4 regions of the Neobacillus sp. GCM10027624 genome follow, and region 4 is predicted to be linked to each of the others. Evidence: riboswitches for the same ligand, from Rfam matches in the RefSeq annotation. Region 4 holds a riboswitch; each other region holds the start of a gene.
What was found. A riboswitch is a leader RNA that binds a small molecule or an ion and turns the genes downstream of it on or off. The one in region 4 is predicted to bind cyclic di-GMP.
Positions count from the first base shown of each region.

Region 1: another riboswitch for cyclic di-GMP. It lies ahead of ACFQZ9_RS22725 (anti-repressor SinI family protein); the one in region 4 lies ahead of ACFQZ9_RS08975 (hypothetical protein).
Region 2: another riboswitch for cyclic di-GMP. It lies ahead of ACFQZ9_RS30010 (anti-repressor SinI family protein); the one in region 4 lies ahead of ACFQZ9_RS08975 (hypothetical protein).
Region 3: another riboswitch for cyclic di-GMP. It lies ahead of ACFQZ9_RS26610 (TadA family conjugal transfer-associated ATPase); the one in region 4 lies ahead of ACFQZ9_RS08975 (hypothetical protein).

Region 1 is NZ_JBHTHD010000013.1:346,404-349,507, forward strand. It holds gene ACFQZ9_RS22720 (carbohydrate kinase family protein) at 322-1,293, shown strand; cyclic di-GMP riboswitch class I at 1,565-1,654, shown strand; gene ACFQZ9_RS22725 (anti-repressor SinI family protein) at 1,686-1,835, shown strand; gene ACFQZ9_RS22730 (helix-turn-helix domain-containing protein) at 1,912-2,235, opposite strand; gene map (type I methionyl aminopeptidase) at 2,451-3,104, shown strand, end outside.
Region 2 is NZ_JBHTHD010000033.1:90,609-93,712, reverse strand. It holds gene ACFQZ9_RS30020 (metallophosphoesterase) at 1-292, opposite strand, end outside; gene ACFQZ9_RS30015 (DUF421 domain-containing protein) at 501-1,202, opposite strand; cyclic di-GMP riboswitch class I at 1,407-1,490, shown strand; gene ACFQZ9_RS30010 (anti-repressor SinI family protein) at 1,523-1,642, shown strand; gene ACFQZ9_RS30005 (lactonase family protein) at 1,737-2,798, opposite strand; gene ACFQZ9_RS30000 (winged helix-turn-helix transcriptional regulator) at 2,900-3,104, opposite strand, start outside.
Region 3 is NZ_JBHTHD010000022.1:38,497-41,600, forward strand. It holds gene ACFQZ9_RS26605 (YisL family protein) at 1-358, opposite strand, end outside; gene ACFQZ9_RS26610 (TadA family conjugal transfer-associated ATPase) at 448-1,539, opposite strand; cyclic di-GMP riboswitch class I at 1,668-1,753, opposite strand; gene ACFQZ9_RS26615 (globin domain-containing protein) at 1,999-2,394, opposite strand; gene ACFQZ9_RS26620 (spore germination protein) at 2,583-2,804, shown strand; gene ACFQZ9_RS26625 (spore germination protein GerPB) at 2,822-3,067, shown strand.
Region 4 is NZ_JBHTHD010000003.1:815,029-818,132, reverse strand. It holds gene ACFQZ9_RS08985 (cold-shock protein) at 1-143, opposite strand, end outside; gene ACFQZ9_RS08980 (Cof-type HAD-IIB family hydrolase) at 260-1,015, opposite strand; cyclic di-GMP riboswitch class I at 1,238-1,322, shown strand; gene ACFQZ9_RS08975 (hypothetical protein) at 1,349-2,197, shown strand; gene ACFQZ9_RS08970 (iron-sulfur cluster assembly accessory protein) at 2,263-2,568, opposite strand; gene qoxA (cytochrome c oxidase subunit II) at 2,934-3,104, shown strand, end outside.

The sequences.
Region 1 (3,104 bases), on a different contig from region 4:
TAATTCAATACATGAAGAAGAGTCATCTTCTCTTATACCTCCTATATTTTTTGTAATATTCGGAATATTTATATATTATTTACATTATATGCTAAATGTCACGATTTAGACAAATTTTCTGGTCTAAAAAAATTTTTAAAAAATTATGACCGAATGAGGCCTTGATTTATTCACTTTTCAAGGAAAACGTTTGCGCAAAATACAGAGAAATACAATTTTATCCAAAGGTTTTTATTAGGTGTGTATCGTACTAGTTATAGAGGAGAGGATTTTTGTCGAATTCTAATTCTTAGTTGCCTGTCCAGAGGAGTGTTTGAAACCATGAATGTTCTTTGTATTGGCGGAGCCAATATAGATCGCAAAATACAAACGATAAATCACCTTACCTTTAAAACATCGAACCCTGCAAAGAGTACGATGTCCTGTGGCGGAGTAGCAAGAAATATTGCTGAAAACCTTGGGCGTCTCGGTCTTAATAGTTCCTTACTTGGTTATGTAGGAGATGACCCTGAAGGAAAGTGGCTTCGTAAAACAACAGGAGAATATGTGGATGTAAGCCTTTTGGAGGCCCTGCCGGGAAAGTCAACGGGTACCTATACAGCTGTCCTTGATGAAGAAGGTGAAATGGCAATCGCGTTGGCTGATATGGCTATATATGATCATACGGAAGAGGACTTTATTGAAAAAAAATGGCCCCAAGACCGGCCTGACATCGTCTTACTCGATACAAATCTACCTGCAGTAATCCTTGAGCTCGTTATCCAACATTGCAGGAGTGAAAATATTCCTATTTGCATTGCTACAGTTTCAGTATCAAAATCTGAAAAATTACCGCGTTCGCTTGAAGGAATTACATGGCTCGTTGCAAATGAAAAAGAGGCAGAAGTATTGTCCGATATTACAATAAGGACCGAGGGGGACTTTTTTAAGGCGGCTGTGGAAATTCTAAACAAGGGCGTTAAAAAGGTCGTGATCAGTAGAGGAGATAAGGGATTAATTTATTTTACCAAAGACGGGGAAGCTGGAGCATTGGTTGCCCCTGAGGTGCCGGTTACGGACGTAACAGGTGCGGGTGATTCACTTATTGCTGGAATTATATATGGGAATTTAAAGGGTTTAAATACAGAGGACTCGTGCAAAATAGGTCTTTCTTGTTCTTATTTAACCATTCGGTCGAAAGAAACCGTAAATCCAGAACTAAACAATCAAAACCTAACGGATTCATTTCAACGATATTTCTGCAGGGGACCCGGGCAAAAAGGATTTAAATCTATTATTGCATTTCAAAGATAAGGAAAAAGGAGGGAATTCGACAAAAATTCCCTCCTTTTTCTTCGAAAATATGGATTCTTTGTGTAAGAATGAAGTGTTTCTTAATGGTTTGGCAGTTTTTTGTCAAAAATTTAGTTAATTTGTGGCAAAAAGTAATGTGAAAATTATAAAAAACTGACAAAATCTAACACCCTACTAAAAAAGAACTATTTATAATAAACATATCTAAAAGGATTAAGTATTTAGTCCTGAGTAATAAATAATGAATTTTTTGTTATTTTATAACCATACAATCAGAAAAAGGCAAACCTTTTGAAAAAGAGGGACGCAAAGCCGAGGATCTAAGGTAAGAGCATCTTGCTATGATGGCCGGGTTGCCTGGAATACGATATGTATTTTAGGGGTGAGTTTAGTTGGGAAACACAGAAGGTATAGTGGAAGTAATGGATGAAGAATGGATTACTCTAATACTCGAAGCAAAAAAACTGGGAATTGACAAGGAAACAGTTCGAACATTTCTAAATCAAAATGATGTGAAGGAGCAGTTGGCTGAGCAATGTTAAGTTACATACAAAAAAGGCATTCCTAAAAAGATGAATAATCCTTTTGGGAATGCTTTCTTTTTTTTAAAAATTAATACTACTTATTTTGGTCAGCCCGCCACTTGTTAAATTCAAGAAAATCACGGAATTGTTGTTTGGATACTCCTGAATTCATTGCTTCTTTTACAATCTTCATCCACTCGCTGTCCAATTCCTCTTGATCAATTCGTTCATGGATTAAATAATCAACAGGGACATTTAAGACTGCCGAAATTTTTTCGAGAAATTGAATAGAAGGATTTGTTTGTAAGTTTCTTTCTAGGGAACTCAAATAAGACTTTGCGACTCCCGCCTGTTCAGCAAGTTCGGAAAGGGACATTTTCTTTTCTAAACGCAGTTTTTTTACTCGTTCTCCAATCATGGCATCTCACACACCTAATAAAGATAATCTATATTATAATATTACCAAAAGGGAGATAAAAGTTCCATATTACGAACGGCGTATTTTTTACAATATACGCTCGGAGTTAACAAAGAATTAATGAATTCTTAAATCACTTCTTTGAAAAAAAGCTTGGATAGAGATAAGATGTTTTTAGAGTGGATATTGAAAAATATAAAAAGGCAGGGAAAACAATGATTGTCTTAAAATCACAAAGAGAAATTGAAGCAATGAAGAAAGCGGGAGAAATTCTTGCTTCATGCCATAAAGAAATCGCTAAATTAATTAAACCAGGTATTACGACTTGGGAAATTGAAGAATTTGTTGATGAATTTTTACGAAAAAATAACGCATCACCGGAGCAAAAGGGTTATAAAGGGTATGAATTTGCCACATGCGCAAGTATTAATGATGAAATCTGTCATGGATTCCCAAGAAAAGAACCCTTGAAAGACGGGGATATTGTCACGATCGATATGGTGGTCAATTATAATGGGGCATTGGCCGATTCAGCATGGTCCTATGCTGTTGGCAGTGTTTCTCCTGAAACGGACCACTTATTAAGGGTAACAAAAGAGGCACTGTATAAAGGAATTGAACAGTCTGTTCCAGGAAATCGAATTGGTGATATCGGACACGCAATTCAAAAATATGTTGAAAGTGAAGGACTATCGGTTGTACGGGATTTCATTGGACATGGAATTGGAACTGTAATTCATGAGAAACCGGATGTTCCACATTACGGCCTTCCGGGAAAAGGACCGCGCATTAAAGAAGGAATGGTGTTCACGATTGAACCAATGGTGAATATCGGTATGTACCATACAAAAATGGATTTGAATGGCTGG
Region 2 (3,104 bases), on a different contig from region 4:
TATCTGGTTTTAAACGATTAATCATTTTAATAACAGGTTGAAAATCTTCTATATCATAGTGAAAACCTAAATGAACATCACTAAATTGAACAATTCGCCAGCCTTCAAATGCTTTAGGAAGATTTTTAATTTTCAACTTTACTTCTTTAACTTGATACCAAAAACGTTCTACCTTAAATGAGTAGGTTCCCATCATGATTCCTGCAGCTAGTATGCCTATATATATTTTTCCAGATTTTTTTAAAAAGGTGCGGCGATTCATCGTATTCTGATTTGATTGTAATTTAGTCATTGGTACTCCTTTATTGAAAACAGAACGGAAACTTAATGTTCCTTATAAAGAACATTATAAGTGAAATACAATTCTAACTCAACTACTACAGTGAAAAAACACCTATGGCATTACGGGAAAGGCAGGGTGGGCCAGTGTTATAAATTGTAGTATATATAGGAGAATTATCCCAATAAGATTGAAAAAATGATTATGATGACAAGAACGATTAATAAAAGAATACTTTTAAATTCTCCTTGCTATCTATTGTAGCTAATAATATATTACCTACCTCAGCATTATACACGGATTTTATTCTGTCTATTAACCACTTTTCATCTTTGTTCATTTGCTGCAAAACAAGAAACTGAATCTTTCCTTCCGTAATAATCGTTTTCGGCAAATCAAACGGTTCTGTTTTCATTTGGCAGTCCGAGGGTGTAAGTGGTTCGTATTGAGGATTTAGAAAAATAGACATTTGTCCATCCGCTTCCCATAGAGCCAATGCTACCTTTTTAACATCCTCCACTTTTTCTTTTCTTAATTCGGCCAATAAGTAATCAACTGTAATTCTCGCCTTTGATAGTCCCTGATATAGGATTGTTCCATCCTTTATCAGAGGGAAGGGGACTGGGTCCATAAACCTCCGAAAACGGGGCCATTTTAAGGTTAAAGAAATACAAATCATATATAAGACAACGATAATTATAGTGGAGATTATTGAACCCTTCATCCCTATAGTATGATCTGATAATGGATGAGCAATGATATTTCCCAACATTAATGCGATGATAAAATCTAATAATCTTAACTGGGAAATGGCACGGCTGCCCATAAATTTTGCGGAAAAGAGCATAAAAAAGAAAGTAATCGTTGCTCTTAAACTCCATTCCATGACCGTTAACGATTCCTGTCCATGTAAAAAATTCAACTAAGACACCTCTAATAAATAGAACTTTTTTATTTATTATGGCCTCACGATGAAAAAATCATCTATTATATTTTGTTCCTAAATCGGACTGAACTTTTGGTTTGTAAAATTTTAACGCATTAAAATTTTGTCGAAATTTTTGGAAACAAATTTGTTCGGTATAGTGAACTTTTATGGTAATATTTTCATAGAGATTACAGTACAATTAGAAAAAGGCAAACCTCTCGAAAGGGTGGGACGCAAAGCTACAGGTCTAAGGTAATATACTATGACGGCTGAGTTGCCTAAAATACTTATATTTTAGGAGGAAAGATAGAACAATGGAAGCTCCGATGATTGACGAAAAAGAACTAGATAAAGAGTGGTTAGACCTGATTCTTCAAGCACGAAATTTAGGAATATCTGTCGAAGAAATAAAAGAATTTCTAAAAACTTCCTGAGGTCTTTTTTTAAAATTAAAAAAGACCTACTCAAAATTTCAAGTAGGTCTAATATTGTTTTTTAACCTTAAAAGAGAAGTCGTTTTCGATTCATTTAATAATGCAAAAATTTCACACAAACAGGATAAGGAACTTCGATATCTTTCTCTATCAATGTCAGTTTTCCGGTTTCAACGTCTCGTCTATAAAGCACGAGATTGCCTGATTCCTGGTTAGATCCAACTATATATCGGCCGGTTGGGTCAATCGAAAAATCTCTTGGCCAATCTCCTTCAGAGGAAACTCGTTCGACAAAACTTAACTCACCTGTGACCTCGTCCACACTAAACACAGCAATACTATTATGCCCGCGATTCCCGGCATAAACAAAACGTCCGTCAGCCGAAATATGGATAGCACTGCCTTGATTGTTTTCCTTAAAATCGTCAGGAAGTGTAGAAATAAATTGGTTAGCTGTAAAATGACCATCTTCAGGGTGATAAGTTAGGAAAATGACCTCTGAACTAAACTCTGTCATCACATAAGCAAATTTTCCGTTTGGATGGAAAGTAATATGTCTTGGACCGCTTCCTGCAGGGGTAGATAAACGACTAACCTCCGTTAATTTTCCATCAGGACCTACTAAATATGTAAGAAGTAAGTCAGTTCCTAATTCAACCACTACGATATATTTTTCATCAGGTGTGACTCCTGCAAAATGTGTATGAGCTTTTTCTTGTCTAGGATCTGGACCAGAACCTTCATGTTGTATAACGGAAGCAGGTGACTGAATGTAACCTGTTTCAGAGTCAAGTAAATAAGATTCAACGGTTCCTTTATGATAGTTTGCACTAAATAAATATTGATTTTTGCTGTCCATGCTAACATGGCAAGGAGACGAACCGGGAGATGATTGGGTATTCATTTGAGTAAGTTCCCCAGATTCACTGTCAATCGAATACGATGCCACACCGCCTTCTTCACCTTTTTTTATAACAGCATATAAATATCGATTATCCTGACTAATGTTAAGGTAAGTAGGGTTGCCCAATTCAGCAACTGCTTTAATATTGATTATTTTTGCATTTTCTGTATCTAATTTAAATGTGTAAATTCCTTTGCTGTCGCCTTTTGTATAGGTACCGATGTATCCGGTGTATTCGCTGTTTGAATTCATTTTCTCCGCTCCTTGAGTATGATTTTCCGTTTTATTTTACCATAGTTAGGAAGGTTTATTTATTTTCGCACTCGAAAGGCAAATTAAAAAAGCATGGAAACTCATGCTTCTTCATCGGTCTTAACCCATTCCCCTGACCACTTCTCAATTTCTCTTATGATCGGCTCCATCGCCATTCCTTTTTCTGTTAAAGAATACTCAATTCGCACCGGTGTTTCAGGAAAAACTTCTCTTTTCACAATCCCTTCATGCTCTAGGTCCTTTAATCGTTCTGATAAAAGCCGTCCACTGATGGGAAGGGAGGAT
Region 3 (3,104 bases), on a different contig from region 4:
ATGGGGTAAGGAAAGACATTGGCAGTACGGCAAATCCTAGGTATAAAGCAAGGGCGAAAGCAACCACAAACTGAATCCAAAAAACGGAGGTCCTTCGATCGTTTTTAACGCGAGATAAAATCATTTCAAAGGTTCCGATTACCCATAAGCCAGCAACTGCTTTTAAAATATATTTCCAGTCAATATTAGATACCTGCGAGAGCAAACCAACACCCGTAGCAATAATCAAAAGGTAAAATAATCTTAAAATCATTTGGACAATTTTCGCACCTTTTGTTTTGCCGCTTTTATTTAAAGAAAGCGCAACAAAAAATAAAATAAGTGCTACAATCCATGTCGTAATATGTGCGTGAATCATTTCATTTTGCCTCCTTATGTATAGTCCAAACTATCATATCACAGGCAAAATAAAAATACTAAAAAATAAGGCTTAAATGATGACAATTGTTAACTAAATAAAGAAGGCGGCATGGATATACCTGTTGCTTCAAGCTCCTTATAAAACTTCGGCCTCACGCCAGTTGCTACCAAACGACCGATAATTTTCCCTTCCCGATTGATCCCTTCTTGTTTAAAGGTAAAAATCTCCTGTAATAAGATTCTATCTCCTTCCACCCCTAAAACCTCTGCTATACTGATTATTTTTCTAGATCCATCCGTTAAACGGGTCTGATGAATAATCACATCAATTGCTTTTGCGATTAGGTTTCGAGTAGCCCTTGCCTCTAAATCCACCCTTGCTATATGCACCATCGTTTCCAAACGGGTAATCATATCCCTTGGGCAATTGGAATGTCCTGCGGCCAGAGCCCCCGTGTTACCTGTATTCAGAGCTTGAAGTAAATCAAATGCTTCCTCAGCACGAATCTCATCAATCACAATATGGTCAGTCGCTACCTTTTCTTCTTCCTCAATAGCTATCAAGCGTTCACCATTCGGAATAAAATTCTTTAGAGCACTGATAGTAGTCGATTTACCGGAACCTGTCCCACCGCTAAGAAACAGATTGAGCCTAGCCTTTACGCATGCATTCAGGAAAACTGCAATATCCTCTGTTACTGTACCAAAGCTAATTAATTCATTCATTTTATAAGATTCCTTCGAAATCTTTCGAATCGTAATAGCCGGTCCATTAAATGCTAATGGGGGAATGATTGCATTCACATGTGACCCATCCGGAAGCGTAGCATCCACCATTGGTGAACTCTCGTTAATTCTTCGCCCAAGCGGGGCAATCATTTTTTCAATTAATCTTATAACATGTTTATTATCATGAAATTGGATGGGTGTTAAGATCAGTTTCCCTTTCCGTTCGCAGTAAACCTGATTTGGTCCATTTACCATTACTTCCGAAACGTCCTTATCAAAAAGAAGTTGCTTAATCTGGCAGTACTCCGCAAAATCGAATAGTAATTCTTGATTACAATTTACTTTATTATTCACATGATTGGGAGAGGATGAGTTTAGTTTAACAAAAGATGCCTTTTTAGCTGCCTCACCGCCACTTTGGTTTCTTTTATTTTGATTGATTAAACCCATTCATACACCCTGCCTTTCCCAAAAAAATAACCCCGCCTTTATCTAAAGGGGGGTTGTAGACACAATAATCTTTAGAACATAGAATGTCTATGCTTTCTAAAAATATTTGTGATAAAACACCCTGATCCTTCGGTAACTGGCAGGCGTAGTGCGTTGCACCTTAGCCCCTATAGCTTTGCGTCACTGATTTTCACCAGTTTTGCCTTTATCGAGTTCAGTGTCTTTATAATTTCGACTGATCTCTTAATCCCATCATAGAACGTTTTTTTCTAGGAGAATACCCTACCTTTTTCTTATTTACTCCTAAAATCGATAGTTCTTTTGAACTATTTTTCTTTTTTATCCCGTAAATATTAATCATAATTATAGGTAAATGGACTTTCGTACTATATCGCTAGAGAAAAATCCTCCTGCCTGGAAATCAGCAAGAGGATTTTGAACCTATATTTGGAGGCTTTATTATTCGTCGATATCCGGACTGTTAACCATGATTCCGGCAACTTGTGTCAAACGGTCATAAAAGGCTAATCCCGCCGGATTTTGATCAAGACCAATTTCCTGAAATGCTTCCCACATACAATGCAGCCAAGCCCTTGCCCTTTTAGGTGTCACTTCAAAGGGCAGATGTCGATCGCGCATCGCCGGTGGTCCAAATTCCTGGCTGTAAAGCGCAGGTCCGCCTAAGAACTGTGGCAAAAACATACGCTGTTTTCTCATAATTTCTTTCATATCGCCCTCAAATAAAGGCCTTAATTCTTTATCAGCATATACACGTGGATAAAAGGCATTGACAAGCTGGTCGATTGTTTCTTGCCCGCCGATTTCATTATAAAGCGTCTTAAATTGATAATTCATTTTCTTCACCCACTTTAATTTTTCCTATTTTTATTATTATAAACTTAAAATAGGAATAGCTTTGTGATACATATCACACCAAAATGACTTGTACTATTTTAGCATCCACTTTTTTTGGGCGAATGAATCACATTATATCCGCCTATACATATGATAAGTAAAGAAACCTATAACAAAGGGTGTTGATTATGCCAGCGATTGTTGGAGTTGCTCAGGTTATTACACTGGGGAACAGTTCAGTTTTCCACATTGGAGATGTTTATAAAATTATGCCTTTTGCCGCTGCAAAAACATTCTCTGGAGCAGGTTCTTTTAACACTGGGGAACGTTTAAACGTCCATAACAATTTAAGCTCCACTAATACAACGGATCCAGACATGATTGATCAAGCGAATGCCTTTAATATGTAATGAATGGGTGATCTAGAATGAATTTTTACATCCAGCAGTCCATTCAAATTAATTTTATCAAAATTGGCGGGATTACCAATTCCTCTGTCCTGCAAATTGGCAGTGCCGGTATTATTAAACCGGCAGCTTATTTGTATAATACTGGTGGGTTTACAGGACCGGCACCGCAAGCTATCAAGCCCGGTGAAACCCCGATACCACAGTCCTCACAAATACTAGCACCAGCTGTTCCATTGCAGGCACCGGTAAGAATGGATGAATAAATTCCCCGTTATCAAAAGTAATTAGCATGTCTCGAGT
Region 4 (3,104 bases):
GTAACTTCTTGACCCTCGTCTAATGTTTTGTACCCTTCGCCTTGAATAGCAGAAAAGTGAACAAATACATCATCCCCACCATCACGCTCAATAAATCCAAACCCTTTTTCACTGTTAAACCATTTTACTTTACCATGTTCCATTTCTTTTGTAGCCTCCTAGCATTTAGCCAATACATGTTTTGCAAAAATATACTTGCTAAAATAGCTTTTCCCAAAAAAATTATTTTTAAACCCTAATTATCAATTTTGAATAAATTTTATTTTCCCAGTGCCCATTTTCGAATGGCTTTTGCCACTCCATCTTCATTGTTGACTGAGGTAACCCATTCAGCAGTTTTTTTCACGATTTCCTGCGCATTCCCCATCGCCACGCCAAAACCCGCTTCTTTAATCATCGCTATATCATTTAAACTGTCCCCGCAAGCCATGACATTCTCCATATCAATTCCAAGACGTTCACAAACAATTTTTAATCCCTTGGCCTTATTTATACCAAGCGGATTGACTTCAATATTCTTAAGCGTTGAGTTGCTCAGCTCAAATTCACCTTTGGATTGAAGCTCTTTTTTAATGATTTCTCGAATTTCATCATCATCAATATCAAATCCAAATTTTAACCACTCAAAGCTATGTAGGTCCTCCGGCATATCATTAAACCAGTTTCGTTCCGTGCTGATTGCCCAAAACTTCGTATTATGATGCTTTGACAATTCCCACATCCATTGGATTAGGTCAGCCTTCATTAGATTTCTTTCGACTAATTCGCGCTTATCGTCCCAGATCTCACTCCCATTTACAGTTACAAGAAAGGATGTGAGTTCAAGTGAATCTGCATGCTCCCTGCATGTTCTTAAGGAACGTCCCGTACTTAGGACAACATAGATTCCCTTTTCCTGCGCATCTTTTATAGCCTCACGGTTTCCCACTGAAACTTCTCCCTTGTCATTTAAAAGGGTTCCATCCATATCAAGGGCAATAAGTTTGATATTAGGTTTATTTATGAGATTATCCATTTATATACTCCCTTCTCTCTTTACCGTTTAGAGTAACATCTTCTTCATGTCATTATCAAAAAATGAGCTCCTCAGTTTTACATATATAATTATTTTTAGCTTACAAAATCCGATGCTGCCTTTCTCAATAAATATTTGCAAATTTACTGAAGAGCAGATTTACTTTTTAAAAAAAAGTCATTATATTTATCTTATTCGTTGTACATATTTTCTTCAAATTTGCAACGATAAAGGCAAGCCTATGGAAACATAGGTACGCAAAACTAGAGGGGCTAAGGTGGGAGAACTACGCCAGCCAGTTGCCGAAAAATTATTAGGTGAAGGAGAAAATGTATGAAGAACACGAACAAATTATTAGTTAGCGGTCTTGCGCTGTCACTTGTGTTATCACAAGGTGTTTCAGCAGTGGCTGCGAAAGGAACTACCCACAAAAAGAGCTCGCAAAAAGTGGACAAGAATAAAAATGGCATGGATGACAAATGGGAAAAAAAATATAAACTCTCGGGTAAAAATCTTGCCAAACAGGATAAAGATAAAGATGGTTTATCTAATTTAATAGAATACAAGTTAAAATTAAATCCAACTTCAAAGGATACAGATAAAGATAAGATTCCTGATAGCTTAGAAGATTCGGATAAAGATCAATTAAGCAACCAAGCAGAAATTAATTTAGGTACAAACCCTGCTGACGCTGATTCGGATAATGATAAAGTAAAAGATGGTGCAGAAAAAGATAAAAGCGGAGTGAAATTTGCCAATAAAATTGAGGATTTGGAATTGAAAATTGTAACTTCAAAGAAATCTATTCAATTTGACTATGAATTAAAGGGTAAAAAATTTACTGTCAATATTGATAAAAAATCTCTACCTAAAGGCCAGGTTGTTTCGCTTATAAAACAATTGGAACATTCTAAAAATCTAACGCAAGAGGAAACGCTTAAAACTATTCAATCAAGATTAGGATTAAAAGTTGGCGATCATCTTGAAGGCAGCGTAAAACTATTAAATGGAACTTCTTTTGAACTAGTGAAGGATTTCACTGAAGTCAGTGGAAATCAAGGAACTGGCAAGAACGATGAATTAAAAGATAACGATAGTCATCATGGTCAAAATGGCGACCATGATGATAACGATAATGATAATGGTGACCATGATGGCAATCATGAAGGTGATGATAACTAAAAATAATAAACACCCCGTGATCAAATCGCGGGGTGTTTTTATCATTGTTGTTTATTTAACTATTATTAATGGTGATGGTGATGATCGCCTTTTGATGGATTGGTAATTAACCATTCTTCTTTTGGCACCTGGAAAAATTGAATCCAGATACCGTCCAAATATTCATCGCCTTTTTCAAGAATAAAATCAATATCCTTATCTGTTTTTACTACCTCATCCTTTTCAGTTGGTGTATCCAGCATTAAATCATAATGAGCATGATCCCCATGCATATGGGTAACAAATACACGAAACAACTTCCCTTGTGCCTCTTCTTGTTCCAACATTTTTTTCAACGCTTTTGCTGCATTTCGATTAATTTTGACTTTCACTTTTATTCTCCTATTCCAAAATAATTTAATTTTATTATCCCATTTTTAAATAAAAATAGACACCTTTTATCCATATTTCCCCTCAAAATCCGCCACTTTCTACCCAAGTGTCAAAAACTTTAACAAATTTGTCACAAATATTTTCAAAAACCTATACAAACATCACAGACAACTTGCTAAGATGACTTTAAGAAGAATTACTCTAAATTAACAAAAATTAACAACCCGAGTAAAGGGACCATGAAATGGTAAGTCAAATCACAATATTTGAAGATTAGTAGGGTTGGATCTTGTGCAATATTGTGAATGAATTCACACATTTATTTGTGAAAATATGAACAACTTTATTGAAAGGAGCGTAAAAAATGTTTAAAAAGGGTTATTTGATTCCCCTATTAGCTTTTTTACCGGTATTATTTTTAAGCGGCTGTGAGCCAAATATGGTTGTTTTTCAACCTAAGGGGCCTGCAGCAAGAGAAATTTTAGGCCTGATTAACTGGTCACTGATTTTCATGGCACTTGTTGTAATTGTTGTA